Regions from separate parts of the Streptomyces ambofaciens ATCC 23877 genome, predicted to be linked through region 1. Evidence: riboswitches for the same ligand, from Rfam matches in the RefSeq annotation. Region 1 holds a riboswitch; each other region holds the start of a gene.
What was found. Region 1 has a riboswitch for cobalamin ahead of SAM23877_RS23780 (ribonucleoside-diphosphate reductase subunit alpha). Riboswitches for the same ligand answer to the same signal wherever they lie in the genome.

Region 1 (12,434 bases):
GCCAGACCGGGGTCGACGCGGCGGTGGCGGTGGTGGTGGAGCGCCAGGCCGACCCCTGCCGGGAGCAGCCGGTCGCCGCGCGGATCGTGCGGGCCGTCAACGCGTACGAGGAGAAGGCACGGGACGCCGGTCCCGGCGGCGGCCTCAAAGCGCTGGAGGAGCTGCGCCTGGCCGTCGCGGACGACTACGCTCCCGACGTCGTGGAGGCGCTGGCCCGGGTGCTCTCCCGGCAGGGAGGGACGACGCGTGAGCGGCTTCGTCGAGGGCAGGGACGGGACGAGGACGGGCAGTCTTACCGGGCCCGCTACTGGGTAACCCATGGGTAATGAGCGACCTCGTGGCCGTACGTGGTTGGATGCGAAGGAGAAGGTGTCCGGGGGCGCGGGAAGGCACAGCCAGCCCACAGAACGGAACTGGCAGGCGGGAATCGTGAGGATCTTCGGCAAGGGACGGCACCGGCCCTCCGCCTCCTGGCGGCAGGCCACCGACCGGGCGTTCACACTGATCGGCGACGGCCGGTACGAGGATGCCGGCGCGCTGCTCACGCGCGCCGCCGACCTGGAACCCTGGCTGTCGGAGTCCTGGTTCAACCTCGCCCTGCTGCACAAGTTCCGGCACGACTGGGAGCAGGCCAGGGCGGCCGGCCTGCGGGCCGTGGCGCTGCTCGACCGGGACATCGGCGCGCCCGACTGGTGGAACGTCGGCATCGCGGCGACCGCCCTGCAGGACTGGCCGCTGGCCCGCCGGGCCTGGCAGGCCTACGGGCTGCGCACCCCGGGGAACGCGACGGACGCGGGCGAGCCGCTCGGCATGGAGCTCGGCAGCGCTGCCGTACGGCTGTCCCCGGAGGGCGAGGCCGAGGTCGTCTGGGGACGGCGGCTGGACCCCGCCCGCATCGAGGTGCTGTCCATCCCGCTGCCCTCCTCCGGCCGGCGCTGGGGTGAGGTCGTCCTCCACGACGGGGTGCCGCACGGGGAACGCACCACCACCGCCGGGCACGCCTACCCGGTCTTCGACGAGATCGAGCTGTGGGCGCCGTCGCCCGTGCCGACCTGGGTCGTCCTCCTGGAGGCCGCCACCGAGGCAGACCGTGACGCCCTGGAGCAGCTCGCCGCCGACGCCGGGTTCGCCGCCGAGGACTGGTCGTCGTCGGTCCGGCTGCTGTGCCGGATGTGCTCGGAGTCGCGGATGCCGTCCGACGAGGGCGAGGGCGAGCACCTCGACCCGCACGACCACAGCGAACCGGGACATCCCGGGCCTCTCGGCCACCGCACCGACGGGCAGCTGTGGGTGCCCGAGCGGGAGTGCGGGGTCGCGGCGCCGGCCGCCCTGGTGAGGGGGCTGCTGGACGGGTGGGTCGCGGACAGCCCGGACTCGCGCGACTGGCGGGACCTGGAAGAGGTCTGCTGAGGGCGTCCCTTCGCCGTCCGTCCCGCGTGGCCGGCCGCGCCCACGCGGCGGAGCCGCACACCGACACGGTCCCGCGCCCCCGCGGAGCGCGATCCCCGTACCCTGTATCAGGCATCACCCCCGGTTTTATCCAGGAAGGCACACGTCGGTCATGGCGCAGCAGGACACCGATCAGCAGCACGCGGGCGTGCTCCCCGTGGACGACGACGGGTTCGTCGTCGACACCGAGGAGTGCGAGGAGCGCGAGACGGCCTGGCGGGAGCGCGGCACCTCGCGTCCGATCACGGTGGTCGGCAACCCGGTGCTGCACAAGGAGTGCGAGGACGTCACCGACTTCGGCGAGGAGTTCCAGCAGCTGGTCGCGGACATGTTCGCCAGCCAGCGCACCGCCGAGGGCGTCGGCCTCGCCGCCAACCAGATCGGCGTCGCCAAGAAGGTCTTCGTCTACGACTGCCCCGACGACGAGGGCGTGCGCCACGTCGGCGTGGTCTGCAACCCGCGGCTCGTCGAACTGCCCGCCGACCGGCGCCGGCTGGACGACAGCAACGAGGGCTGCCTGTCCGTGCCCACCGCCTACGCGCCGCTCGCCCGCCCCGACTACGCCGAGGTGACCGGGCAGGACGAGCAGGGCAACCCGGTCAAGGTGCGCGGCACCGGCTACTTCGCACGGTGTTTGCAGCACGAGACGGACCACCTGTACGGGTACCTCTACATCGACCGGCTCTCCAAGCGTGAACGCAAGGAAGCGCTGCGGCAGATGGCCGAGAACGAGCCGCGCTACCCCGTGGTCGCGAACGACTGACACCGCCCCACCGGTCATCCGTCTTCCGTACGTACGGCGCCTGTTCGGGACTCCCCGAGCGGGCGCCGTACGTCTGTCGGAACCTGCCACACAACAGGAGGATTCCGGCACCGGGGGGTAGTGAATGGAGCAAATCCGTTCCCATAGCGGTCAGTTGTGGTGCTGAATAGGAAGCGCGGGGATACGCAACGGCGCACGCCCCGCTCAGCGCGAGGGGTGCGCCACCGGCGGCTGAGAGGGGTTTGTTCGTGCATGCTTTCCCACACGGCACCACAGCGGCACCGACCGCGATCGCAGTACCGCCATCGCTCCGCCTTCCGGTGATCGAAGCGGCTTTTCCCCGGCGGCTGCACCCGTATTGGCCGAGGCTCCAGGAGAAGACCCGTACCTGGCTGCTCGAAAAACGGCTCATGCCGGCGGACAAGGTCGCGGAATATGCCGACGGTCTGTGCTACACGGACCTCATGGCCGGGTACTACCTGGGTGCGCCCGACGAGGTCCTGCAGGCGATAGCGGACTTCAGCGCCTGGTTCTTCGTCTGGGACGACCGGCACGACCGCGACATCGTCCACGACCGCCCCGGCGCCTGGCGGCGCCTGCGGAACCAGCTGCACGCGGCACTCGACTCTCCCGGCGACCACCTGCACCACGAGGACACCCTGGTCGCCGGATTCGCCGACAGTGTGCGGCGGTTGTACGCCTTCCTGCCGCCGCCGGCGCAGTGGAACGCCCGGTTCACCCGGCACTTCCACGCGGTGATCGAGGCGTACGACCGGGAATTCCACAACCGGACCCGCGGGATCGTGCCCGGTGTGGCGGAGTACCTCGAACTGCGCCGGCTCACCTTCGCCCACTGGATCTGGACCGATCTGCTGGAGCCGAGCGCGGGCTGCGAACTTCCGGACGCCGTTCGGAAACACCCGGCCTACAGTCGCGCGGCGTTGTTGAGTCAGGAATTCGCCGCCTGGTACAACGACCTCTGCTCACTGCCGAAGGAAATAGCGGGCGACGAGGTGCACAATCTCGGTATCAGCCTCATCACCCATCACGGACTGACCCTGGAGGAATCCATCGGAGAAGTCCGGCGACGCGTGGAGGAATGCATCACCGAATTCCTCGACGTGGAACAGGACGCAATGCGGTTCGCCGACGAACTCGACGACGGAACCGTGCGCGGGAAGGAACTGAGCGGTGCCGTGCGGGCCGGCGTCGGCAATATGCGGAACTGGTTCAGCTCCGTCTACTGGTTCCACCACGAGTCCGGTCGGTACATGGTCGACAACTGGGACGACCGGTCCACGCCCCCGTACGTCAACAACGAAGCGGCAGGTGAGAAATGACCGTCCAGTCCTCCCCCGAGTCCCCGGCTTCGGCCGGACAAAGCGCGACCGCGTCCCCCGCGGTCCGGGACGAAGCGACACCGGAGCTGCGCCGGCCGCCCGTTGCGGGCGGCGGCGTCCCCCTCCTCGGCCACGGCTGGAGGCTGGCCCGCGACCCGCTGGCCTTCATGTCCCAGCTGCGCGACCACGGCGACATCGTGCGGATCAAGCTCGGCCCGAAGACCGTCTACGCGGTCACCGCACCGGAACTCACGGGCGCCCTGGCCCTGAGCCCCGACTACCACATAGCCGGTCCGCTCTGGGAGTCCCTGGAGGGCCTGCTCGGCAAGGAGGGCGTGGCCACCGCCAACGGCCCGCTCCACCGCCGGCAGCGGCGCACCATGCAGCCGGCCTTCCGGCTCGACGCCATCCCCGCCTACGGGCCGATCATGGAGGAGGAGGCGCACGCCCTCGCCGAGCGCTGGCAGCCGGGGCGGACCGTCGACGCCACCTCCGAGTCCTTCCGCGTCGCCGTGCGCGTCGCGGCCCGCTGCCTGCTGCGCGGCCAGTACATGGACGAGCGGGCCGAGCGGCTGTGCGTCGCGCTCGCCACCGTCTTCCGGGGCATGTACCGGCGGATGGTCGTCCCGCTGGGCCCTCTCTACCGGCTGCCGCTTCCGGCCAATCGCGAATTCAACAACGCGCTGGCCGATTTGCACCTCCTGGTCGACGAGATCATCGCCGAGCGCCGCGCATCCGGTCAAAAGCCGGACGATTTGCTGACGGCGTTGCTGGAGGCGAAGGACGACAATGGGGACCCGATCGGGGAACAGGAGATCCACGACCAGGTGGTCGCGATACTCACCCCCGGCAGTGAAACCATCGCCTCCACGATCATGTGGTTGCTGCAGGCACTTGCCGACCACCCGGAACATGCCGACCGCATACACGACGAAGTCCGGGCGGTCACCGGAGGACGTCCCGTCGCATTCGAGGACGTCCGCAAGCTCACCCACACGAACAATGTCATCGTGGAAGCCATGCGTTTGCGTCCCGCCGTGTGGGTATTGACGCGTCGCACGGTGGTCGAGACCGAACTCGGTGGCTATCGCATTCCGGCCGGATCGGACATCATCTACAGTCCGTACGCAATCCAGCGCGATGCGAAGTCGTACGCCGACAACCTGCGGTTCGACCCGGACCGATGGATTCCGGAACGTGCGACGGATGTGCCGAAATACGCCATGAAGCCGTTCAGTGTCGGCAATCGGAAGTGCCCTAGCGACCACTTCTCGATGGCTCAGCTGACCCTGATCACGGCGGCCCTCGCCTCGAAGTACCGCTTCGAGCAGGTGGCCGGCTCCAACGACGCGGTCCGCGTGGGCATCACCCTCCGTCCGCACGATCTGCTGGTCAGGCCGGTGGCGCGGTGACGCTCAGGCCGCCGCCTCCGGGCCGCGGAAGGTACGCCGGTAGGCGTGCGGTGTGGTGTCCAGGGCCCTGACGAACTGGTGCCTGAGGGCCGCCGCCGTACCGAATCCGGTGCGCCACGCGATCGCGTCCATCGTCTCGTCCGTCGCCTCCAGCAGCCGCTGGGCCAGCAGCACGCGCTGGCGCAGTATCCAGCGGTAGGGAGTCGTCCCCGTCTCCTGCTGGAAGCGGCGGGCGAAGGTGCGCGGGGACATGCGCGCCCGCGCCGCCAGCTGGTCGACGGTCACCTCCTCGTCGAGGTGCTGCTCCATCCAGGACAGCACCTCGCCGACGGTGTCGCAGGAGGAGCGCGGCAGCGGCCGTTCGATGTACTGGGCCTGACCACCGTCCCGGTGCGGCGGCACGACCATGCGCCGGGCGATCTTGTTGGCGACCTCCGTCCCCTGTTCCTTGCGGACGATGTGCAGACAGGCGTCGATGCCTGCGGCGGTGCCGGCACTGGTGATCACCGGGTCCTCGTCCACGTAGAGCACGTCGGGAGCCACGGAGACCCGTGGGTACTGCCGGGCCAGCTCGGCCGCGTGGTGCCAGTGCACCGCGCACCGCCGCCCGTCCAGCAGGCCGGCGGCGCCCAGCACGAACACCCCGGAGCACACGCTCAGCACCCGCGCGCCCCGCTCCACCGCCCGCCGCAGGGCGTCCAGCAGCTCCGGCGGGTACTCCCGGCGGGCGAAGTCGCTCCCCGCCGGCACGGTGATCAGGTCGGCCTCCTCCAGCCGCTCCAGCCCGTACGGCGTGGAGACGGTCAGTCCGCCGACATGGGTGGTCAGCTCGGGACCCTCCGCGGAGACCACCGCGAAGTCGTACCGCGGCAGGCCCTCGTCGCTGCGGTCGACGCCGAAGACCTCGCAGACGACACCGAGTTCGAAAGGATGCGCACCGTCCAGCAGGACGGCCGCCACGTTCTGCAGCATGCCGACAGTGTGCCTCGGAAGTGGCAGGAAATCGAGGCCCTGCGGCAGTCCTGCCACTCCCGGTAAGGAGTCCGGAGCGCGACAGTAGTGTCATGACCGGAAACCAGATGGAAGCCCTGATCGGAATGCTCGTGACCTTCGGACTCCTGGTCCTCATGGTCCTCCCCTCGGCGATCGGCATCGTGCGCGAGAGGCGCATCGACCGTCAGCTCAGGGAGGCCCGGGAGAACCGGCGGGAGGGGGAGAGGCCTCGCCCGACTCAGAAGTCCTCGGACAGGTCGACGGTGCCCTCCACCGCGACCTGGTACGCCGAGGGCCGCCGCTCGAAGAAGTTGGTCAGCTCCTGAACCCCCTGCAGCTCCATGAAGGAGAAGGGGTTCTCGGAGCCGTACACCGGGGCGAAGCCGAGCCGCGTCAGACGCTGGTCGGCGACGCACTCCAGGTACTCCCGCATCGAGTCGGTGTTCATCCCCGGGAGGCCGTCACCGCACAGGTCGCGCGCGAACTGCAGCTCGGCCTCGACGGCCTCCCGCAGCATGTCGGTGACCTCCTGCCGGAGCTGGTCGTCGAACAGCTCCGGCTCCTCCTTGCGCACGGTGTCCACGACGTCGAAGGCGAAGGACATGTGCATGGTCTCGTCCCGGAACACCCAGTTGGTGCCGGTGGCCAGGCCGTGCAGCAGACCACGGCTGCGGAACCAGTAGACGTAGGCGAAGGCGCCGTAGAAGAACAGGCCCTCGATGCATGCGGCGAAGCAGATGAGGTTGAGCAGGAAACGGCGGCGGTCCGCCCGGGTCTCCAGCCGGTCGATCGACTCGACCGAGTCCATCCACCTGAAGCAGAACTCGGCCTTCTCGCGGATGGAGGGGATGTTCTCCACGGCCGCGAAGGCGGCGGCCCGGTCGTCCGGGTCGGGCAGGTAGGTGTCCAGGAGCGTCAGGTAGAACTGGACGTGCACGGCCTCCTCGAAGAGCTGGCGGGACAGGTACAGCCGCGCCTCGGGGGAGTTGATGTGCTTGTAGAGGGTGAGCACCAGGTTGTTCGCCACGATCGAGTCGCCGGTGGCGAAGAAGGCCACCAGCCGTCCGATCAGGTGCTGCTCCATGGGGCTGAGCTTCGCCAGGTCGGTGACGTCCGAGTGGAGGTCGACCTCCTCGACGTGCCAGGTGTTCTTGATGGCGTCCCGGTAGCGCTCGTAGAAGTCCGGGTAGCGCATGGGGCGCAGGGTCAGTTCGAAGCCCGGGTCGAGCAGGTTCTTGGTGTTCATCACTGGCAGGCCTCGCAGGACTCGGGGTTTTCCAGGGAGCAGGCGACCGCTTCGGGGTCGGGGGCCTGCTGTGCGGGGACGGTGGCCCGGGCGGCGGCGCGGGCGATGCGGGTCGCCGGGCGGGAGCGCAGGTAGTACGTGGTCTTCAGGCCCTGCTTCCAGGCGTACGCGTACATCGAGGAGAGCTTCCCGATGGTCGGCGTCTCCAGGAACAGGTTCAGCGACTGGGCCTGGTCGAGGTACGGGGTGCGGGCGGCGGCCATGTCGATCAGGCCGCGCTGCGGGATCTCCCAGGCGGTGCGGTACAGGGCGCGGACGTCCTCGGGGATCCAGGAGAAGCCCTGCACCGAGCCGTTGGCCTCGCGCAGCGCCTCGCGGGTGCGGGCGTCCCACACGCCGAGCCGCTTGAGGTCGTCCACCAGGTACGAGTTGACCTGGAGGAACTCGCCGGAGAGCGTCTCGCGCTTGAAGAGGTTGGACACCTGCGGCTCGATGCACTCGTAGGCGCCCACGATCGAGGCGATGGTGGCGGTCGGCGCGATCGCCAGGAGCAGGGAGTTGCGCAGTCCGGTGGTCGCCATGCGCTCGCGCAGTGCCGCCCAGCGCTCCGGCCAGGTGGTCTCGACCCCGTAGTGGTCGGGGTGCAGCACGCCCCGGGCCGTCCGGGTCTTCTCCCAGGCCGGCAGCGGGCCGTTGCGCTCGGCGAGGTCGGTGGAGGTCTCGTAGGCCGCGAGCATGATCCGCTCGGCGATGCGGGTGGAGAGCGCCTTCGCCTCGGGGGAGTCGAAGGGCAGGCGCAGCTGGAAGAAGACGTCCTGCAGGCCCATCGCGCCGAGGCCGACCGGTCGCCAGCGGGCGTTGGAGCGGCCCGCCTGCTCGGTCGGGTAGAAGTTGATGTCGACGACCCGGTCCAGGAAGGTGACGGCGGTGCGGACGGTGGCGTCCAGCCGCTCCCAGTCGAGGTCGCCCGCGGCGACGTCGACGAACGCGCCGAGGTTGACCGAGCCCAGGTTGCAGACCGCCGTCTCCCCGTCGTCGGTGACCTCCAGGATCTCCGTGCAGAGGTTGGAGGAGTGGACCACGTGGCCCGGCTCGGCGGTCTGGTTGGCGGTGCGGTTGGCGGTGTCCTTGAAGGTCATCCAGCCGTTGCCGGTCTGCGCGAGGGTGCGCATCATGCGTCCGTACAGCTCGCGGGCGGGGAGGGTCCTGCGGGCCAGTCCGGCCGCCTCCGCCTCGCGGTACGCGGCGTCGAACTCCGCGCCCCACAGGTCGACCAGCTCGGGCACGTCGGCGGGCGAGAACAGGGACCACTGCCCGTCGGCGTCCACCCGGCGCATGAACTCGTCCGGCACCCAGTGGGCGAGGTTCAGGTTGTGGGTGCGGCGGGCGTCCTCGCCGGTGTTGTCCCGCAGCTCCAGGAACTCCTCGATGTCGGCGTGCCAGGTCTCCAGGTAGACCGCCGCCGCACCCTTGCGCCGGCCGCCCTGGTTCACGGCGGCGACCGAGGCGTCCAGCGTCTTCAGGAACGGGACGATGCCGTTGGAGTGGCCGTTGGTGCCGCGGATCAGGGAGCCGCGGGAGCGGATGCGGGAGTAGGCGATGCCGATGCCGCCGGCGTGCTTGGAGAGGCGGGCCACCTGGTGGAGGCGGTCGTAGAGGGAGTCCAGCTCGTCCTTGGGGGAGTCGAGGAGGTAGCAGGACGACATCTGGGCGTGCCGGGTGCCGGAGTTGAAGAGGGTGGGGGAGGAGGGCAGGTAGTCGAGGCGGCTCATCAGCCCGTAGAGGGCGGCCACCTCGTCGGCCGCGCGGGCGGTGTCGTCCTCGGCGAGCCCGGCGGCGACACGCAGCATGAAGTACTGGGGCGTCTCGACCACCTTGCGGGTGATCGGGTGCCGGAGCAGGTAGCGGCTGTGCAGGGTGCGCAGCCCGAAGTAGCCGAAGCGGTCGTCGGCGGCCGGGTCGATCAGCGCGTCCAGGCGGTCCGCGTGCAGCCGTACGAACGCGGCCGTGCGGTCGGCGATCAGCCCCTCGCGGTGGCCGGTGGCGACCGACTCGGTGAAGGAGGCGACCCCCTGGGAGGCGGCCTCGGCGCGGATGCCGATGGTCAGCAGACGGGCGGCCAGCCTGGAGTAGACGGGGTCCTCCGAGATGAGCCCGGCCGCCGCCTCGGTGGCGAGCTCGCGCAGCTCCGCCTCGTCCGCGCGGGCGGACCGGCCGCGCAGCGCGGCGGCGGCGACCCGGCCGGGGTCGGCGCCCGGGAGGTCGGCGGTCAGCACGGTCAGGGTCCGCAGCAGCGCGGCACCGGGGCCGTCCGGTTCCCCGGTCGCCGTCACCGGGGTCGCTGAAGCCGGATCGGCTGGCGCGATGGTCACGTGGAGCACTCCCTCGCTCGGCACGGGGCCTGGCGGAGGGCAGGAGGAATCACGAGCGCACACGGCGTCGCGTCCACCGGCCCACTCCACGAGGCCCGGACGTCATGGCACCCGGGCCAAGGCGGCCGGGCGCACTGTCGGCAGGTCCTCGGACTCAAGCCCGTGCGCGGACACGTGGAGACGCGAACACGCACAAGTACACCGTTGCGGGACAGTTCCGGATTCGCACCGGATTCCCCTGCGGCGACAGCGAGCACGAGCATACATCTTGTGCCGGGCACCGCCAGCACCCCCAGATGTTGTGTCCGTGAGCGTGTCGGGAGGGTGTCAGAGCGTCAGTTCATAGGTGAGCAGGGTGAAGTCGTCCAGCTTCGGCAGGGGGTTCCAGTCGCGCTCCGGGGTGCGGGTGAAACCCAGGCGCGCGTAGAGGCGGTGGGCGCCGTGCATGGTGCGCTGGGTGGACAGCACGACCCGCGCGCAGCCCGGCACGGACCGGGCGCGGTCGACGCAGGCCCGCACCAGCGCCTCGCCGGCGCCGCGTCCGCGCGCCTCGCGGGCGACGGCGAGCATGCGTATCTCGGCCTCGCCGGGACGGGCGATGTCGGCCATCGGGCCACCGCGGGGCACGAAGGTGACGCCACCGAGCACACCGCCGTCCGATGCGGCGACCAGCACCTCGGCGGCGGCCGCCCGTCGGGCCACGGCGCGCAGCTCGTGGAGGTAGGCGTCGTCCTCCCCGAAGTCGAGGAGGCCGTCGCCCAGGTAGGCGCGCGCGGTGATCTCACCGAGGGTGTCGTACTCCTCGGCCGTGGCACGCCGGATCACGAAGTCCATGCCCCCGAGTGTGCCCGACGGGTACGACAGCGGGCCGCCGGATTTCTCCGACGGCCCGCCTGAGGGAGGGGGTCAGTGCGAGGTGCCCGCCGTGGCCGGCGGCAGCTCCACCTCGACGCCCGGGTCGCCCGCGTCCGCGGTGTAGTCGCCGGGCTTGGTCTCGTCGATGCCCTCGGGCGCCTTGAGCGCCCTCATGACGAAGGTCAGGACCACGGTGACCAGCACGTTCAGCACGAAGGCGGTGAGGCCGATGTAGCCGATCTCACCGATGCCGGGGATCTCGTCCGAGGAGCCGCCGAAGTGCTTCTGCGTCGGCGAGGCCACCCCGTACGCGGCGACCGTGCCGTAGACCATGCCGACCGCCCAGCCGCCGAGCAGGGCCCAGCGGTGGAACCAGCGGGTGAACAGGCCGCCCACCAGGGCCGGGAAGGTCTGCAGGATCCAGATGCCGCCGAGCAGCTGGAAGTTGATGGCGACCGTCTTGTCCATGCCGAGGACGAAGACCAGCGCGCCCACCTTCACCAGCAGGGACACCAGCTTGGAGACCTTCGTCTCCTGGGCCGGGGTGGCGTCCGGCTTGATGAAGTCCTTGTAGATGTTGCGGGTGAAGAGGTTGGCCGCCGCGATCGACATGATCGCCGCCGGAACCAGGGCGCCGATGCCGATCGCCGCGAAGGCCACACCGGCGAACCAGTCCGGGAACATGTTCTCGAAGAGCTGGGGGATCGCCAGCTGCCCGTTCTCCACCTTCACCCCGGCCGCGATCGCCATGAAGCCGAGCAGCGCGAGCAGGCCCAGCATCAGCGAGTACAGCGGCAGGATCGTGGTGTTGCGGCGGATCACCTCACGGCTGCGCGAGGACAGCGTCGCGGTGATCGAGTGCGGGTACATGAAGAGCGCGAGCGCCGAACCCAGCGCCAGCGTGGCGTACGTCCACTGGCCGCCGTGGTCCGGCGTCAGCGAGCCCTTGCCCGACTCGGTGAACTTGTCGCCCGCCGCCGCGAAGATGTCGTCGAAACCGCCGAGCTTGATCGGGATGTAGATGATCGCCACCGCGATGACGATGTAGATCAGCGTGTCCTTCACGAAGGCGATCAGCGCGGGCGCGCGCAGTCCCGACGAGTAGGTGTACGCCGCCAGCACGCCGAAGGCGATCAGCAGGGGCAGGTCCTTGACGAACCAGTTGGTGTCCTCGCCGCCGCCGAGGCCCATCACGTCCAGGACGGCCTGGATGCCGACCAGCTGGAGCGCGATGTACGGCATGGTGGCGAGGATGCCGGTCACGGCCACCGCCAGCGACAGCCCCTTCGAGCCGAACCGGCCGCGCACGAAGTCCGAGGTCGTCACGTAGCCGTGCTTGTGGGAGACCGACCACAGCCGGGGCAGGAAGGTGAAGATCAGCGGGTAGACCAGGATCGTGTACGGCACCGCGAAGAAGCCGGAGGCGCCGGCCGCGTAGATCGCCGCCGGGACGGCCACGAAGGTGTACGCCGTGTACAGGTCGCCGCCCAGCAGGAACCAGGTGACCCAGGTGCCGAACGAGCGGCCGCCGAGGCCCCACTCGTCGAGGCTGTGCTCGTTCTCGGCCCTGCGCCAGCGGGCGGCCAGGAAGCCCATGGCGGTGACGAGCAGGAAGAAGAAGATGAAGACGGCGAGTGCGACGCCGTTCACGCCGTCGTTCACTTGGCCCCGCCTTCCCGACGGGCGCGCTGGTCACGCTGCCACAGCTTGTAGGCGATCATCGTCAGCGCGGTGGAGATGAGCACCCACGCCATCTGGTACCAGTAGAAGAACGGGATGCCGATGAAGGCCGGGTCCGTCTTCGCGTAGGAACCGACCCAGAGCATGGCGACGAACGGTGCGACAAGGCAGAGGCCGATGACGACGCGCACCGGCGTCACCACCGGCCCTCTGCTCACTTCTGGGGCTTGTGACATACGGCGGCTCCGTCCCCTCGCTGATCACCTCGTGCAGTGCGCACGAAATGTAGGTGACGGCGTCGAGAGAGCGGAACCCCTCGTCCGT
Region 2 (12,434 bases), 1.2 Mb from region 1:
CAGGCGTCCGCCGCGGGACTGACCCAGGTCACCGGTTTCGGGACCAACCCGGGCAACCTGTCCATGTACGCCTACGTGCCCGACTCCCTGCCCGCCGACGCACCGCTCGTGGTGGCCCTCCATGGCTGCACCCAGAGCGCGAACGACTACTACGCCCACTCGGGTTGGCCCACGTTCGCCGACCGCTACGGCTTCGCGGTGGTCTTTCCCCAGACGAGCAGCGCGAACAACGCCAACAACTGCTTCAACTGGTTCCAGCCGGGCGACAGCGCCCGCGACCGGGGTGAGGCGCTGTCGGTCAGACAGATGGTGGACGCGGCCGTCTCGCGCTACGGCAGCGACCCCGGGCGTGTCTACGTCACGGGCCTGTCGGCCGGCGGCGGCATGACGGCGAACCTGCTCGCCGCCTACCCCGACGTCTTCGCGGGCGGCGCCGTCGACTCGGGTCTGCCCGCCTCCTGCGCCGACAGCGTGACCGCGGCCTACACCTGCATGTACAGCCCTCCGGACCGGACGCCCGCCCAATGGGGCGACCTGGTCCGCTCGGCGGCCCCCGCCGGCACCGCCTCCTGGCCACGCGTGGCGATCTGGCAGGGCACCGCCGACACCACCGTCCGGCCCGCCAACGCCACCGAACTGCGCGACCAGTGGACCGACGTGTGGGGCATCGGACAGACGCCCTCCCGCACCGACGCCCTCACCGGGGGCACCACGCGAACCGTCTACGACGACCCCTCCGGCAGGCCCGCGGTCGAGGTCTACTCGATCTCCGGCATGGCCCACGGACTCGCGGTCGACCCCGGCAGCGGCCCCGAGCAGTGCGGAACCACCGGTACCTACTACCTCGACACCATCTGCTCCAGCTACCACACCGCCCGCTTCTGGGGGCTGGACGGCGACGGCGGCGGCGAGCAGCCCGGCACGCTCCCCGCCCCCACCGGACTGGCCGTCACCGGGACCACCGCCACCTCGGCCACCCTCAGCTGGAACGCCGTCCCCGGAGCGGCCTCGTACACCGTCCTGCGCGGCGGCACACGGGTCGGAACGACCGCGTCGACCCGCCACACCGACACCGGCCTGGCGTCCGGCAGCACGTACCGCTACACGGTGACCGCCGTCGACGCCGCGGGCGCGGCGGGCCCGCCCTCGTCCGCGGTCGTCGCGACCACCACGGGGTTCACGCCCACGTGCCACACGGCGAGCAACTACGACCACACCGTCGCCGGCCGGGCCTACGCGGAGGGCGGCCGGGCCTACGCCCGTGGCTCCGGCCAGCCCCTGGGCCTGTGGAACACGTTCACCACCCACACGCTCCAGCAGACCTCACCCGGCCACTACGTGATCGCCGACTCGGGGTGCCCGGCCTGACCACCGTGTTCGGCCCCGAATCGCGGAGCGTGGCGAGACCGATCCGGCCAACACCGGCGGGGCATATGCCGGTCGATCGGAGGGGCTGACGGTGCGTCATGCCCATGAGACCATCTTCGGATGATCACTCTCCGTGTCGCCGTCCTCTCCGGGACCGGCCTCCTGGTCGCAGCGCTGGGCGTCTGGCTGGCGGTGGTCCGCTGGGAGGACGGGGACAGGATCGCGACGTCGGTCTCGGCGTTGGCCGCCGTGGCCGCGGTCGGCGTCTCCGTCTGGGCCGCACTGCACGCTTCACGGCAGCAGGCGACGCTCGTCGCTTCGCGTACGGGCAGTGCGACCACCCGGCGCGGGGACGCCAACACGGGAGTGAAGACCGGGCACGCCGCCGACGGCTCCCAACGAGCCGAGGACACCGGTGACGCGAGGTCGACCGACGGTGACGCGAACACGGGTATCCAGTGAAGGGCCGCCCGGTGGAGGGCAGGGCGAACCGGACGGGGAACGCCCAGGCGGACGCCTATGCGAACACGGGCGTCCACATCGGCGACGTGACCATCAACCAAGCCCCGCGGTCGGAGGTGAGGTTCGCGCACATCGGAATCCCCCTGCACACGAGACCGCGCTGGGCGGAGTACCCGCATCGGCCCGACTTCCTCGCCTGTGAGTTCTCCGACAGGTGCGAGAGGCTCTTCAGTCTCACGAGTCTGATCCATGACGCCGATCTCTTCTTCGACCTGGTCCTGCTGAACACGGGCGACTCGCCTGCCGTCCTGTCCAAGGTGGGGGTCTGGATCGAAGAAGTGCAGCAGCTGATCTACATGTACGGATATCCGAAGGCCAGCGTCATCAGGCCGGCCGCGGACGAGTACGAGATCGTCATGCCGGCGGTCAGGAAGCAGTACAAGGTGGGTCTCATGGACCACATGACGCCGGACCGGGTGGACCTGCGTCCGACGTGCGACCTGGCCGACCCCCTGTATCTGCCGCCCCAGGGTGTCTACCGGTACACCCTGCACCTCAAGTCGTACCAGCGGAACATGCCCAACCACGCTCAGGTCCGGCTCACGGCGGAGGTGAGCGGGCAGGAGGTCTGCTCACCCAGGCTGCACGTCTTCACCAGGTGACCGTGCGCAGGCACGGGAGGGAGATCGAGGGGACCGTGAACGACGCGGAGAGTACGGCCGAAGCCATGATCTTCGACCTCGTGGACAGCATCGCTCGCCGGTCCCCGCCCGGCTGGCTGGAGATGAGCGCCGAGTTCGCCTTGGCCGGCAGCGCGCAGTCCATCGACATCACGCTGCACTACCCGGACACGACTCTCAGGGTCCAGCCCTCCCCGGTGGAGGTCGAACTGATCCGGAAGCAGCGCGGTGTCACCGCCACGACGGATGCCGGACCATGGTGGAGGATGTCGCTGGTGGTCACCGCCGAGGGCGAGGCCGACGTCACCTACGACTATGGTGAGTCGCCCTTCCCGGAAGACCAGCTCTTCCCGCCGGAGGCCTATCGAGCGGATCTGGCGGAACACCCCCGAAGAGACCTCCCGCTGTGGATGAACGCCTATGTCAATCATGGCGACCGGCAGTCGCGAAGTCCCCGCCGAGCGGCGAGGGAGGTGCGGGAGAACCGTGCGCGCAGCCGCTGGCCCCAGTTGACGGTGAACGAGTTCCCCGCCTTCCCCGAGATGTGGGCGCGGTGGGCGGTCATGTCGGCCGCGTTCGTCGCAGCCGGGTCGGAATGGGGGCCCCGGGTGGCTCCGGGGTTCGCCTGGTTCGAGGGAGCGGCACGCGGCGGAAGCACCCTGTACCGGTTGCCGGGCGACCGCGCGGTGCTGTCCGGCGGTGTGTGGAACGCTCCGTCGCTGGCCGCGGGCTATGCGACGGGACGCCTGCCCGACCTGTTCAGGGGGGCGCCGGAGTGGGTCGCCGATCCGGTCCTGAACCCGCGCGGCCGCCGGGGGCTGATGACGTTCTGCTACTGGTGGGAAGGAGGGTGCTGGTACCGGGGCGATTCGCCGACGGCCTCCGCATGCGCCAACGCGGTACCGGGCGTATGGACCGACCGTACCGTGGCCGATGTCATCGGCCGGCTGGCCGACGCCGACGGCTCCGAGGACATCGGACAGGCCGCCGAGGAACTGGTGTCGAGCGGACACCAGGGAACCGTCACCAGAGAAGCCCTCGTTCGCCTGCTCGGCGACGCCGACGCCCAAGACGTCGATGACGCCCTGTTCCAGCTGTCGGTGGCGGGCGTCCAGTACTCCCTCCCCCCGGACGAGCTCCCCGAGGGGACGGCCCTGTCCCTGGCGCGCAAGCACGTCGAACCGCCCGCGGGCTCGGCCAAGGGCCCTTCCGCGGACGCGTTCGAGGCGGAGAGACTCGGTACCGGCTGGAGGCTCTACGTGCCCGCGCCGGGGAGCACGACCCCGGTGGGCCAGGTCGCCTACGTGGACGACGACGGCGACGGTCTGGCGGTGCCGTCGTCCGGCGCGGGAAGCGCCGCCCAGGTGATCGCTGCGTTCGAACGACGCTTCCGCAGCCGCCACTCTCCCGGCGACGTGCCCCCTCCGGGCCCATAGCCACCGCCCTGCCGCCGACGAGCGGACCGACCCCGCAACGGGTCACATCGAGGCGGTCACCGAGCCGCCCAGCGACTCCACGAATTCCGGGGAGCGGGAGTGGCGGGAGCACCGTCGGCGGACGCGGGCGACGCGGACGGTCAGGTGTCGGCGCCGACCCGGGGGGCGCCGGTCTCGGCCTCGGCGTCGGTGCGCGGGGCCGTCGTCCGGTCGCGGGAGTTGAGGATCGAGCGTGCCTTGTCGGTGTCGAGGTCCTTCTCCCACTTGCCGATCACGAGGGTGGCGACGGCGTTGCCGAGGACGTTGATGAAGACGCGGCCCTCGTTGAGGATGCGGTCGATGCCGACGATCAGGGAGAGCGCGGCCAGCGGGATGTGGCCGACCGCGGTGACGGTGCTGGCCAGGACGATGAACGCGCCGCCCGCGATGCCCGCGGTGCCCTTGCTGGTGAGCATCATGACCCCGACCATGACCAGTTGCTGCTGCCAGGACAGGTCGACTCCCATGGCCTGACCCAGGAAGAGGGAGGCCATGGTGAGGTAGACCGCGGAACCGTCCAGGTTGAAGGAGAACCCGGAGGGGATGACGATGCCGACGACCGGCCGGCCGACGCCGAGGGTCTCCAGCTTGCGCACGAGCTGCGGCAGGACGGCTTCGCTGGAGCAGGTGCTCAGGGCGACGAGCAGCTCGGCCTTGAGGAAGCGCATCAGGCCGAACAGGCTCAGACGGCAGGCCCGCATGATGGCACCGAGGACCACCAGGACGTAGACGACGCAGGTCGCGGTGAACAGGATGATCAGGTAGCCGAGCTGTTTGAGGCTCTCGGCGCCGTAGGTGGCGACCACGGTGGCCAGGGCGCCGAAGGTGCCCAGCGGTGCCAGCCACATCACCCAGCCCACGATGCGGAAGACGACGTCCGAGAGGGCCTTGATGCCGCGGGTCAGGGGCGCGCCGTCCTCGCCGGCCATGTTCAGGGCGACGCCGAAGACGATGGAGACCATGAGCGCGGCGAGGATGGCGTCACCGGTGATGGCGCCGAGCAGGGAGGTGGGGATCAAGGAGGAGATGAAGCCGGTGAAGGTGGCGTGCTCGGTGGCGGTCTCGGGCACGTCGGCGGCGTTCAGCGACGAGGGATCGACGTTCAGCCCGGCGCCGGGCTGGAAGATGTTGGCGACCACCAGCCCGATCAGCATGGACAGCAGCGACAGCACCAGGAAGTAGCCGATCGCCTTCACCCCGATCCGGCCCGCCTTGCGGAGGTTGTCCATGGAGGCGATGCCGGTGGTGACCACGCAGAAGACGACCGGGACGACGATCATCTTGACCAGGTCGATGAACCAGTCGTTGAGCGGCTTGAGTTCCTTGCCGAGCCCGGGGGCGAGGATACCGACGGCGATGCCGAGGACCGCGCCCAGTACGACCTGGAACCACAGCTCACGTATCAGACGGTTCAGCCGTGACCGCTGCGGACGGCCGGCGGCAGTAGTGGTGGATGTCATCGAGGGTGCTCCCTTGCACGACGATCGTGTCTGGCCCTGTCCCGTGGGGGGTGTGCGCGAGGGACGCGAAGCGGCTCGCGTCCCCCGGGGTCGTACGTGGCGCCTGGATGGAGCTGCGCCGGCGGACGGCGCCCGCCCGGTGGCGTGCGTGTCACGGTGCGGTGTGGCGGTGGTCAGCCGTGCAGGTCGCGCAGGACCTTGTAGAAGGCGGCCTTGGCCTCGAAGCCGATGCCGGGGATGTCGGTCAGGCCGACGCGGCTCCTCTCGACGACGGCGTCGTCGGCGAAGCCGCCGGTGGGCTGGAACTCGCCCGGGTAGGACTCGTTGCCGCCGAGCTTGAGGGCGGCGGCGATGTGCAGGGAGAACTGGTGGCCGCCGTGCGGGATGCAGCGCCGGGAGGACCAGCCGTGCTGCTTGAGCATGTCCTGGATGCGCAGGTACTCCACCAGGCCGTAGGAGAGCGCGGGGTCGAACTGGAGGGTGTCGCGGTCGGGGCGCATGCCGCCGTAGCGGATCAGGTTGCGGGCGTCCTGGAGGGAGAAGAGGTTCTCGCCGGTGGCGATGGCGCCGGCGTAGTGCTCGGCGACGGTGGCGTTGAGGCGGTAGTCGAGCGGGTCGCCGATCTCCTCGTACCAGAACAGGCCGTACGGCTCGATCGCCCGGCCGTACTCCAGTGCCGTGTCGAGGTCGAAGCGGCCGTTGACGTCGACGGCGAGGCGTGAGCCGTCACCGCCGAGGACGTCGATGACGGCCTCGATGCGGCGCAGGTCCTCGGCCAGGTCGGCGCCGCCGATCTTCATCTTGACGACGTCGTAGCCCAGGTCGAGGAAGCCGCGCATCTCGTCCTGGAGGTCGGACAGGGTCTTGCCGGGCGCGTAGTAACCGCCGGCGGCGTAGACGAACACGGAGTCGTCGGGCTGTCCGTCGCCGTAGCGCTCGGACAGGTACCGGTACAGCGGCTTGCCCTCGATCTTGGAGGCGAGGTCGAACAGGGCCATGTCGACGACGCCGACGGCGACCGAGCGCTCGCCGTGGCCGCCGGGCTTCTCGTTGTTCATCATCACGTCCCACGCCCGGGCGTGGTCGAAGCGGCCCTGCTCGTCCAGGAGGGAGCCGGGCTCGGCAGCGGTCAGGCGGGGCAGGATCCGGCGGCGCAGGATCTCACCCGCGCTGTAGCGGCCGTTGGAGTTGAAGCCGTAGCCGACGACCGGCTTGCCGTCACGGACGACGTCGCTCTCGATCGCCACGATCGAACAGTCCATGGAGCTGAAGTCGATCCAGGCGTTGCGGATCGACGAGCTGATCGGGACGACGCCCTCGTACACGTTGGTGATCTTCACGACGACCCTTTCTCATATCTTATAAGTTGCGTCGGTGTTAGGCTGAGGGGCCGTGATGGGCACTGTCAAGGGGGGTGCACGCACCCAGGAAGGATTCACCGGGGGCGATGACCAGTCCGAACCTCTTCGTCAGCAAAAGCGATCTGGCCTACGCGGAACTCCGCAGCCGCATCCTCACGGGAATCCTCCCGGCAGGCGCACGGCTGGCGCAGTACGACCTCGCCGAGTCCCTCAGCATGAGCATCACACCCCTGCGCGAGGCGATCCGCCGCCTCAGCAGCGAGGGCCTGCTGACCGTGGAGACCCACCGCGACGTCCGGGTCTCCGCGATGAACTCCGAGGAGGCCCGCCAGCTGTTCGAGGTCCGCCTGTCCCTGGACCCGACCGCCGCCGAACTCGCGGCGCTGCGGCGCACCGACGAGGACATCGCGACCATGCGCGCCGCCGTCGGCAGGCTGCTGCCCGTCACGCGGCAGTGGGGCGAGGAGGCACTCACCGCCCACCGCGCCTTCCACCAGGCCCTGTACCGGGCCTCCCACAACGACGTCCTCGTCAAGCTCCTGGACGACCTGTGGGACAAGTCCGACCGCTACCGACGCCTCGGTCTCGAACTCCCGCCCGGCGACGAACCCCGCACCCGCGACCTGCAAGAACACCACCAGCTCGTCGACCTCGTCGAGGAGGGACGGAGTGTCGAGGCAGGCCGGCTGATGCGCGAGCACATCACCCACAGCCTCACCGCCACCGCCATCAGCGCCCTGGAGGACCGCGAAGGCGCCCGCACGGGCTGAGGTGCTGACGAGCCGCCGCCCTCCCCGCCGGCCCCACAGCACGAAGGGCCGGGGCAGAGCACGGCGGGCCCCTCAGCTGTGCGGCTCTTCGGGGAAGAACGTCACCTGCGGAGCGCCCGTGCGCGGGTGGACGGCGACTTCCGCGGCCACTCCGTAGACCTCGGCCAGGAGCCGCGGGGTGAGGATCTCGGCGGGTGGGCCGGAGGCGAAGACCTCGCCGGCGTGCAGGACGTACAGGCGGTCGCACCAGTAGGCGGCCAGGTTGAGGTCGTGCAGGGCGAGCAGCACGGTGGCGGGCAGGCGGCGCAGGGTGCCGAGCACGGACAGCTGGTGCCGGATGTCGAGGTGGTTGGTGGGTTCGTCGAGGACGAGGAGGGTGGGCTGCTGGGCGAGGGCGCGCGCGATGAGCACGCGCCGGCGCTCGCCGCCGGAGAGCCGGTCGAAGGGGCGGTCGGCCAGGTGGACGGCGTCGACCGCGAGGAGCGCGGAGTCGATGATCTCGGCGTCCTCGGGGGTGTCACCGGCGAGAAGGCGTTTGTGCGGGGTGCGGCCCATGGCGACGACCTCGCGGACGGCGAGGTCGAAGTCGGCCGCCGAGTCCTGGACCACCGCCGCCACGGTACGGGCCAGTTGGCGCACCGGCAGCGACCAGGCGTCGCTACCGTCGACGCGGACCCGGCCGGTGTCCGGGCGCAGGACGCGGTAGACGCTGCGCAGGAGGCTGGACTTGCCGCTGCCGTTGGGGCCCACGAGCCCGATGGTCTCGCCCGGACGGGCGGTCAGGGAGACGTCGCGCACCAGGTGGCGGGCTCCGGCGGTGAGCGTGACGCCGTCGACGCTCAGGTCGGTCGCCGTCATGCCGCTCCTCGGTCGGTGCCGCGCCGGGCGTCCCGGCGCATCAGCCACAGGAAGAACGGCCCGCCGCACAGGGCCGTGAGCACGCCGACGGGTATCTCCATCGGGGCGGCGACCGTCCGTGCGGCGATGTCGGCCCAGATGAGGAAGACCGCCCCGCCGAGTGCCGCCGTCGGCAGGACCCTGCGGTGGTCGCCGCCGACGAACAGGCGCACGATGTGGGGCATCATCAGGCCGACGAAGCCGATCGGTCCGGCCGCCGCGACGAGCACGCCCGTGACGAGGGAGAGCAGGACGAACAGCCGGGCGCGGAAGCGGGCCACGTCCAGGCCCATGGTGGTGGCGGACTCCTCGCCGGCCAGCAGCAGGTTCAGGTTGCGTGCCTGGACCATGAGGACGCCGACACCGAGCAGCAGAGCCGTGCTCGGCAGCCACAGGGTGCCCCAGTCGACGCCGCCGAGGCCGCCGAGGGTCCAGGCGAGGACCGCGCGGGCCTCGTTGCCCCGGCCGGTGGTGAGCAGCAGCAGGTCGAGGACCGCGGTGAGCACCGCCGCGATCGCCACCCCGGACAGCACCAGCCGCGACGAGGTGATGCGGCCACCGGTGCGCGCGCCGGCGTACACGAGCAGGAGCGCGCCGAGGGCGCCCACGAAGGCGGCCGCCGACAGGGAGAGCGGCCCGAAGAGGGTGACTCCGAACACGATCACGACGACCGCGCCGAGGGACGCGCCGGAGGAGACGCCCAGCAGGTAGGGCTCGGCGAGGGGGTTGCGCACCAGGGCCTGGAGGGCGGTGCCGATCACCGCCAGGCCGGCGCCGGTGACCGCACCGAGCAGTACCCGCGGCGCCCGCACGTCCAGCACGATGGTCTCCCGGGCCCGCGACCAGTCCGGTTCCCGCTGGTCGGCACCCAGCGCGTGCGTCACGATGCCCCACACCTCGCCGGGCGGCACCTGGACGGAGCCGATCGCAAGGCCCGCCGTGGCGGAGACGAGCAGCAGGGCGGTGAGTACGAGCAGCGTGACCGCCCATCTCGTACGGCCCGCCCCTGGCTCGCCGGACTTCCGCGGCCGCACCGTCCGCTCGTCGTACGGCCCGGTGGCGGTCTGGGTCACCGGAAGCTCTCGGGGTGCAGCCCGCGAGCCAGATCCTCGACCGCGTAGGCCGAGCGGATGCCGACCAGCGTGGCGGTCAGCGGCAGGACGACGAACCGCTTGTTCCTGACGGCCGGTACGTCGGCGAGCGCGGGCTGGGAGAGCAGGAACCTCTTCTTCTCCTCGACGCTGCCGGCACCGGCGTAGTCGTAGAGGGCGATGACTTCCGGCCTGCGCTCGACGACCTGCTCCCAGGAGACGTCACCGAAGACGTCGTCGAGGTCGGCGAAGACGTTCGTGCCGCCGGCCGACCGGATCAGCTCGGTGCCCAGGCTCCTGCCGCCCGCGGTGAAGGCGCTCTTGTCGCCGCTGTCGTAGACGAAGACGGACACCTCGGGCTCGCCCTCGACCTGGCCGGCGGCCTCGTCGACGCGGCCTTCGAGATCGGCGACCAGTGCGTCGGCCCGGTCCGGGACACCGAAGATCTCGCCGATGGTGCGGATCTCGTCGTAGGTGTCCTTCATCGTCACCCGCTTCCTGCCGCAGTACTCGCGGTTGAGGTAGGTGTCGATGCCGGCGTCGGTGAACGCCGTGCGGGAGCGGCCCTCGTTCTCGGCGAAGGCGCTGCCGTAGCCGCCGTAGACGAAGTCGGGTTCGGCCTCCAGGATCCTCTCGAACGACGGCTCCCTCTCCGCCAGTTCGGGGATCGCCTCGTAGTCCTTCCGCAGCTCGGGCAGGACGGCGGAGTCGGGGAAGGCCGTGCCGACCATGCGGTCCTTCAGGCCGAGGGCGAGCATGAGCTCCGCCGGGTGCTGGTGGATGGTGACCACCCGCGCCGGAGGCTCGTCGTACGTCGTCCTCACACCGCAGTTGTCGATGGTGACCGGGAAGCCCGCGGGTACGGCCGTGGAGGCCTTCGCGTCCCCACCGCTCCCGTCGGACGACGCACCGCAGCCGGCGGTCAGCAGCACTGAGGAGAGAGCCATGGCAGCGGCCGTGGCACGGAGGAACACCCGTGTGCGGGCAGGGTCGAACAGCTGGGACACGTGAAGCCTCCTGGAGTCCGCGCTCCTTGGGACGGGCCCGCGACGGACCAGTGTCCTGACTCCCGGATCGACGTTCCCCCCGCCTTCCCGCGCGGTGCGCAGTGGCATGTCGGAGGGGCGCTCCCCGGTCACAGTGGCGGGACCGTGCCGGATTCGCACCGGCTTCCTGTCTCCCGTCGCGGCGATGACCAGGTGATCCTACGTTTCCCCGAGCCGCCGGCAAAGGGCGTGCGGACCCGGCCGCACGCCCCGCTCCTCCCTCAGGCCTCACGGACCGCCCGAAGCACCAGCCGCTCGGCGTTCTCGTCGTAGGGGCGTCCGTCGAACCCGCCGAAGACCTCCACGCGGCCGAACCCCGCCTCCTCGGCCATCCGCCGCAGCTCCACCGCGCTGTACACGAACCAGGTCAGGGTGGCCCGCGTCACCCGTTCGCCCCGGACCAGCACCCAGTCGCTGCGCAGCCGCGCCCACTCGTCCAGCACGGTGTCGGTCTGCACCATCAGGTCCTCGCCCCGGCGCACCACCTTGGGCGGGGTGACCCTGCGCGCCAGGAGCTCCTTCCCGGCGAGGTCCAGGACGAGCGTGCCGCCGGGTGCCAGGCAGGTGTGCATGGTGCGCAGCACGCGGGCGTTGTCGGCGGGATCCTCGAAGTACCCGAAGGAGGTGAACATGTTGAGGACGACGTCGAAGCCGCCCGGCGCCTCGTACTCGCGGGCGTCGGCCCGCACGTACGTCACGTCGGCACCGGCGTCGGCCGACCGCTTGCGCGCGCGGTCCAGCATGGCCGGGCTCAGGTCGACTCCGGTCACGCGGTGACCGCGGCGGGCGAGCGGCACGGTGAACACCCCCGGCCCGCAGCACAGGTCGAGCACGCGTGACCCCCCGGCGAGGGCGAGCAGGGGAGAGGTGTCCAGCAGCTCCTCGGCCTGCTCGTAGCGCTGCTCGGAGAAGAGGAAGTCGTGGAACTCGGTCCAGAAGTCATCGTCCTGGAATCCGCCCGTCCGTGTCATCGCGCGTCAGTGCTCCTTCATGGTCGCCGTCGGGGGCAGGGCGCCGCGCCGTGCGGTGGCGCAGCGTGAGCAGCAGAAGGGGAAGCAGCGCACACTGGGCGGCCGCCAGCAGCCAGAACCAGCCGGTGTGCCCGGCCCGTTCGCCGAGGCCGTACACCTGCCCGCCCAGCACGCCGCTCGCGCAGGCACCCAGGCCCGCGGCGAGCCGCTGCTGGCCGAAGACCACGGCGTCGGAGCGCGGGCTGCGGCGCAGTGCCTCCAGGTCGTTCTTGAGGAACAGCACGATGTCCCCGAGGGTGATCAGCGCGCCGCCCGCCAGCAGTGCCGCCCGGGTACCGGCCGCCAGCACGGCCAGGCCCGCGGCGAGGCCCGTGAAGCCGACCGCGAGGGCGAGGGCGTACGGCATGCGCCGGATCAGGCCGGACGCGAGCGGCTGCACGACGATGACCAGCGTGAAGCAGAGCAGCAGCACCACGCTGTAGAACGCGCTGGAGGCACGCTCGACGGCGTACACCGCCAGGAAGTGCTGGAAGTGGAAGTACAGGTAGAAGGCGAGCGCGTTGGCGGCGAACGGCAGGAGCGCCACGCCCGCCAGGAGACTTTGGGGAGCCGTTCCCTTCGATCCGGTGGGGTGGTCCCCGTCGGTTCCGGGGAGCCGCGCGTGTCCCGCCGTGACCGCGAGGAACAGCGCCGTGACGGCCGCGAACAGCCAGCCGGGCGACGACAGGACGAACGGTCCGGCGATGAGCGGGCCGACGGCCATGCCGGCGTTGAGGGCCGCGTTGCCCGCCGACAGGAACGCCGGCCGGCGCTCCTCGTCGACGCCGTGCACCAGGTACGCCTTGTTCGCGGG
Region 3 (4,110 bases), 1.2 Mb from region 1:
CGCCCACCAGGCGGGGCGGGCCGCGCCCGCGCCGCCCTTCGGCGGGCCCAGCCGCTCGGCCCGCCGGGCAGGTCTCACCAGGCGCAGCAACAGCAGCGCGGCGACGGGGATCTGCAGCAGCCACAGGACGGTGCGCGGCCACTCCCCGTACCAGACGTTGGTCCCGTACAGCAGGGTGTGCCACACGCTCAGCACGTAGACCACGATCACGAAGCGATGCAGCCGACGCCAGGTCTTCGCTCCGATGCGGTGCCGGACGTAGAACAGCAGCCCGAGCGGAACCGCCAGGTACAGGGCACCCTGTCCGATCGGGATGGCGATCCGGCCGGTGCCGGAGTCGTACCAGCCCGGCACGAAGGAGTCCGCGAAGCCCACCCACAGCCGCTCGGCCCACCCCAGTTTCGTCTCGTAGCGCACCAGCTCCGCGGCGAACATCAGCGCGTGCGCGAACATCAGCGCCATCGTCGTCAGACTCGTGGTGCGGTGCCAGCGCTCCAGCACCTGCCGGGAGAGGGGCAGCCGGGTGTGGCCCGTCCCCGACAGCAGCAGACCGAACATGACCGTGCACCAGGCCCACAGCAGCCCCGACCAGCCGAAGGCCTGGCTGAGCAGGTACATCCAGTAGGTGCCGGCATCGTCCATGAACGGCATGATCGCGACGGTGTCCGAAGCACCCGACTCCATGCGCGCCCACAGGAACACGAACACGAGCGCCGTGACCACCACCGCCGCGGTGGCGTCGGGCAGGGCGGAGCGCAGATCGCCGCGCAGGGCGACGCGGTCCCCGGAGGGCCGTGGCCGTCCGGGCGGGACCTCCGCCCCGTCTTCGTCCGGACTCGCGTCTGACAGCATCAGGGGGCCTCCCGGGCACGGGCCACCGCGGCAACGGTGTGCATGTGACGTGAGGCAACAAGTCTGGCCGACGGGGCGGCGATCCCCAGAGGCGTTATCCGGCCAGAGCCCCGACGACACCGCGCGGCGACAACTGCACAGGGGACACGGCTGGTTCCGTCTCCCCTCCACATTCAAGACAACCGGCGAAGGCCCACTGTCGCAGGAATACCAGCGCCCCTACGCTGATCCACGCAGTCGGTTCGCGCCTCCCGTCCGCCCGGACGCCCGGTGGCGCGACGCAAGAGGGAACCCGGTGCGAATCCGGGGCTGTCCCGCAGCGGTGAGTGGGAACGGAAGCCGTCGATGTCACTGGGTCCGCGTCAGGGCCGGGGAAGAGACGGCCGGTAGGTGTCCGCCCTCTCGGCGGACGTGCCCGCGAGTCCGAAGACCTGCCACTGCGCCCGCGTCCCGCGCGGGCTGTGCACGTGACCTCGTGGACTGGGTCGGCGGTATGGGCGGTCGTGCGTCGTGCGGGTGGCCGCTCCTCCTTCCCTGTCGGTGTTCAAGGCCCGGTACGGAGGAGGATGGTGTGCGGGATCCAGGCGCTTCGCGTCGGCCTTTCCGTCCCCGGGCCGCCGTGTCGTCCGATGGACCGGGACGGACGACCCGGATCCTCGGATCCGTCGCGGGGCCCCCACGGGGACGGGACGTGTCCCGCGGCACGGTGTCCGGCGTCTGCCACGGCACTCTGGGCGAGCTGTACCAAGGCCCCTTGCGGGCGGGCACCGAACCTGAGATCGCCGTGGTGTCCTTTCCCGTCGACCGTCACTCCTGGGTGTACTTCACACCGGGGACGACGGCCGGATCGCCGCGTTCGCCGGCACTGGGAGAGAAGGCGGCGACGGCGGCGCGGCTCTTCCTGGCCCACTACGGCCTCGCCCTGCCCCCGGGCGACTGGCGCACCCACTCCGAACTGCCGGTGGGTGTGGGGATGGCCAGTTCGACGGCGGACATCGTGGCGACGCTGCGCTGCCTGTTCCGCCTCTTCTCCCTGCCGTACGACGTGGACGTGGTCCTCGGCATCCTGGCGGACATCGAGCGCGCCGACAGTGTCTTCCTCGACGAGTTCGCCCTGTATCTCAGCGGCCGGCACCGGGTGGTGCGGCGGCTGGGCCCGGACATCGGCTTCCACACCGTGTACGTCACGGAACCCGGCACGGTGGACACCGCCGCCGTCACTCCCCTGCTGCTGGACCACTACCGGCGCCGCGGCGAGGAGTACCAGCGGTGTCTGACCGACCTGGTGAAGGGCTTCGACTCGGGCGATCCGGCCGCCGTCGCCCGTGCCGCGACGGTCAGCGCCGCCCTGTCCCAGGAGGTGCTGCCCAAGGCGACCTTCGGCAGCCTGCAAGCCCATCGTGAGCGCTTCGGCGCCGACGGCGTCTTCGTCGCCCACACCGGCTGCCTGGCCGGCTACCTCTTCACCGCACGCCCGCGGGCCGAGGTCAAGGCCGAACTCTCCGCGTTCTTCCTCTCGCTCGGCCACCAGTGCACCTTCGCCCAAGGAGGCTACGGGTGATCCACCCCCACATCGCCGACGCCCTGAAAGTCCCGGACCTCGTCCGGCTCACCGACGGCCTGGTCCTGCTGAGGTTCGAGTCGATGAAGATCTACTCGGCCCTGGCCGCCGTCCGCCATCTGCTGGAGCGGGGCACCGTCCGTCCGGGCCAGACCCTGATCGACAGCTCCAGCGGCATCTACGCCTACGCCCTCGCCCTGGCCTGCCACCGGTACGGCATGCGGTGCCACATCGTCGCGTCCACCACCGTCGACGCCACCACCCTCGCCCAGCTGGAGATCCTCGGCAGCACCGTGGAACAGGTCAGACCGTCGCGGAACCTCAAACTGGACCAGGAACTGAGGGTGCGACGGGTGCGCGAGATCCTCGCCGAGCGTCCCGGCCACCACTGGATGCGCCAGTACCACGACGACATCCACTACCTCGGCTACCAGGAGGTCGCCGACCGGATCGCGGCGGAGTTCCCGGCCGCGCCGCTGACCGTCGTCGGCGGGGTGGGCAGCGGGGCCTCGACCGGCGGCATCGTGGAACGCCTGCGCGGGACGGACCCCTCGGTGCGGCTGGTCGGCGTCCAGCCCTTCGGCAGCGTCACCTTCGGCAGCCAGGACCATCACGATCCCGAGGCGATCATCGCCGGCATCGGCTCGTCGATCGTCTTCGACAACGTCCGCCACCATCTCTACGACACCGTGCACTGGCTGGACTTCACCCACGCCATGTCCGGTGCCGTCGCCCTGCTGCGCGAGCACGCGGTCTTCGCCGGACTGTCCACCGGTGCCGGCTACCTGACGGCGACGTACGAGGCCCGCCGCCACCCCGACCGACTGCACGTGGTGATAGGGGCCGACACCGGACACCGCTACGTGGAGCGCGTGTTCGCCCGGCACGCCGAGGCGCTCGATCCGGCCGCGCTGAAACCCCACGAGGTCCGCGGTCCGGAGGAGATGACCATACCCTGGTCGAGGATGTCCTGGCAGCGCACCCCCCGCCCGGCGGGCCGGAAGGAGAGTGCCGCATGACCGTGGCCTGCCTGGAGTCCCTGACCTTCGGCCTCGGCCATCTGGTCCGCGCCGCCGACCGGCTCGGCGAGCGCCTGCTACTCCTCACCCGGGACCCCGCCTACTACGCCTACGAACTGGACCGGCTGCCCGGCGACGCCCTCGACGTCGTCGTGACCGACACCTTCGACGTGGAGCGGGTCGCCGCCCTGCTCCGGCGTACCCCGGGGCTGCGCGGTCTGGTCAGTTCCACCGACACCTGGACGCTGACCGGCGCCGCCCTCGCCGAACGCCTCGGCCTGCCGGGGCTCGATCCGGCCGTCCTGCGGCTGACCCGGGACAAGGCCGCCGTACGCGACAGGCTGCACGACGCGGGTCTCACCCGCGCACGGGCCGTCGAGAGCGCCGGCCCGGACCGCGAGGCACGCGGGCTGCTGCTCAAGGAGGCGGGGCTGCCGCTCGTGCTCAAGGACACCGCGGGCACCGGGAGCCAGAACGTGTGGCTGGTCCGGGACGAGGGCGAACTCGACGCGGCGCTGGCGGAGGCTTCCGGCCGGGACCTGAAGGGACGGCTTTTCGCCGAGCCCTATTTCAGCGGCCCGGTGTACAGCGCCGAGACGCTCACCTGGGACGGCCGCACCAGGCTGCTCGGTGTCTCCAGTCGGCTCATGTCGCCGGAACCGCACTTCCGGGAGGAGA

Region 2: linked by a shared signal. The riboswitch ahead of SAM23877_RS28490 (ABC transporter substrate-binding protein) and the one ahead of SAM23877_RS23780 (ribonucleoside-diphosphate reductase subunit alpha) in region 1 are both predicted to bind cobalamin.
Region 3: linked by a shared signal. The riboswitch ahead of SAM23877_RS28515 (GHMP family kinase ATP-binding protein) and the one ahead of SAM23877_RS23780 (ribonucleoside-diphosphate reductase subunit alpha) in region 1 are both predicted to bind cobalamin.

Annotation. Positions count from the first base shown of each region.
Region 1 is NZ_CP012382.1:5,309,805-5,322,238, forward strand. It holds gene SAM23877_RS23740 (HD-GYP domain-containing protein) at 1-326, shown strand, start outside; gene SAM23877_RS23745 (tetratricopeptide repeat protein) at 430-1,410, shown strand; gene def (peptide deformylase) at 1,562-2,212, shown strand; gene cyc1 (epi-isozizaene synthase) at 2,461-3,552, shown strand; gene SAM23877_RS23760 (bifunctional albaflavenone monooxygenase/terpene synthase) at 3,549-4,964, shown strand; gene SAM23877_RS23765 (helix-turn-helix domain-containing protein) at 4,968-5,936, opposite strand; gene SAM23877_RS23770 (hypothetical protein) at 6,029-6,283, shown strand; gene SAM23877_RS23775 (ribonucleotide-diphosphate reductase subunit beta) at 6,196-7,203, opposite strand; gene SAM23877_RS23780 (ribonucleoside-diphosphate reductase subunit alpha) at 7,203-9,575, opposite strand; cobalamin riboswitch at 9,698-9,875, opposite strand; gene SAM23877_RS23785 (GNAT family N-acetyltransferase) at 9,903-10,409, opposite strand; gene mctP (monocarboxylate uptake permease MctP) at 10,482-12,092, opposite strand; gene SAM23877_RS23795 (DUF3311 domain-containing protein) at 12,089-12,346, opposite strand.
Region 2 is NZ_CP012382.1:6,486,409-6,498,842, forward strand. It holds gene SAM23877_RS28445 (extracellular catalytic domain type 1 short-chain-length polyhydroxyalkanoate depolymerase) at 1-1,368, shown strand, start outside; gene SAM23877_RS28450 (hypothetical protein) at 1,489-1,830, shown strand; gene SAM23877_RS28455 (hypothetical protein) at 1,842-2,492, shown strand; gene SAM23877_RS28460 (hypothetical protein) at 2,528-3,946, shown strand; gene SAM23877_RS28465 (cation:dicarboxylate symporter family transporter) at 4,087-5,445, opposite strand; gene SAM23877_RS28470 (mandelate racemase/muconate lactonizing enzyme family protein) at 5,619-6,785, opposite strand; gene SAM23877_RS28475 (GntR family transcriptional regulator) at 6,893-7,576, shown strand; partial or broken gene SAM23877_RS28480 (ABC transporter ATP-binding protein) at 7,649-8,362, opposite strand; gene SAM23877_RS28485 (FecCD family ABC transporter permease) at 8,431-9,546, opposite strand; gene SAM23877_RS28490 (ABC transporter substrate-binding protein) at 9,543-10,511, opposite strand; cobalamin riboswitch at 10,600-10,777, opposite strand; gene SAM23877_RS28495 (class I SAM-dependent methyltransferase) at 10,832-11,581, opposite strand; gene SAM23877_RS28500 (MFS transporter) at 11,550-12,434, opposite strand, start outside.
Region 3 is NZ_CP012382.1:6,499,803-6,503,912, reverse strand. It holds gene SAM23877_RS28520 (ferric reductase-like transmembrane domain-containing protein) at 1-852, opposite strand, end outside; cobalamin riboswitch at 1,138-1,285, shown strand; gene SAM23877_RS28515 (GHMP family kinase ATP-binding protein) at 1,544-2,413, shown strand; gene SAM23877_RS28510 (cysteine synthase family protein) at 2,410-3,432, shown strand; gene SAM23877_RS28505 (ATP-grasp domain-containing protein) at 3,429-4,110, shown strand, end outside.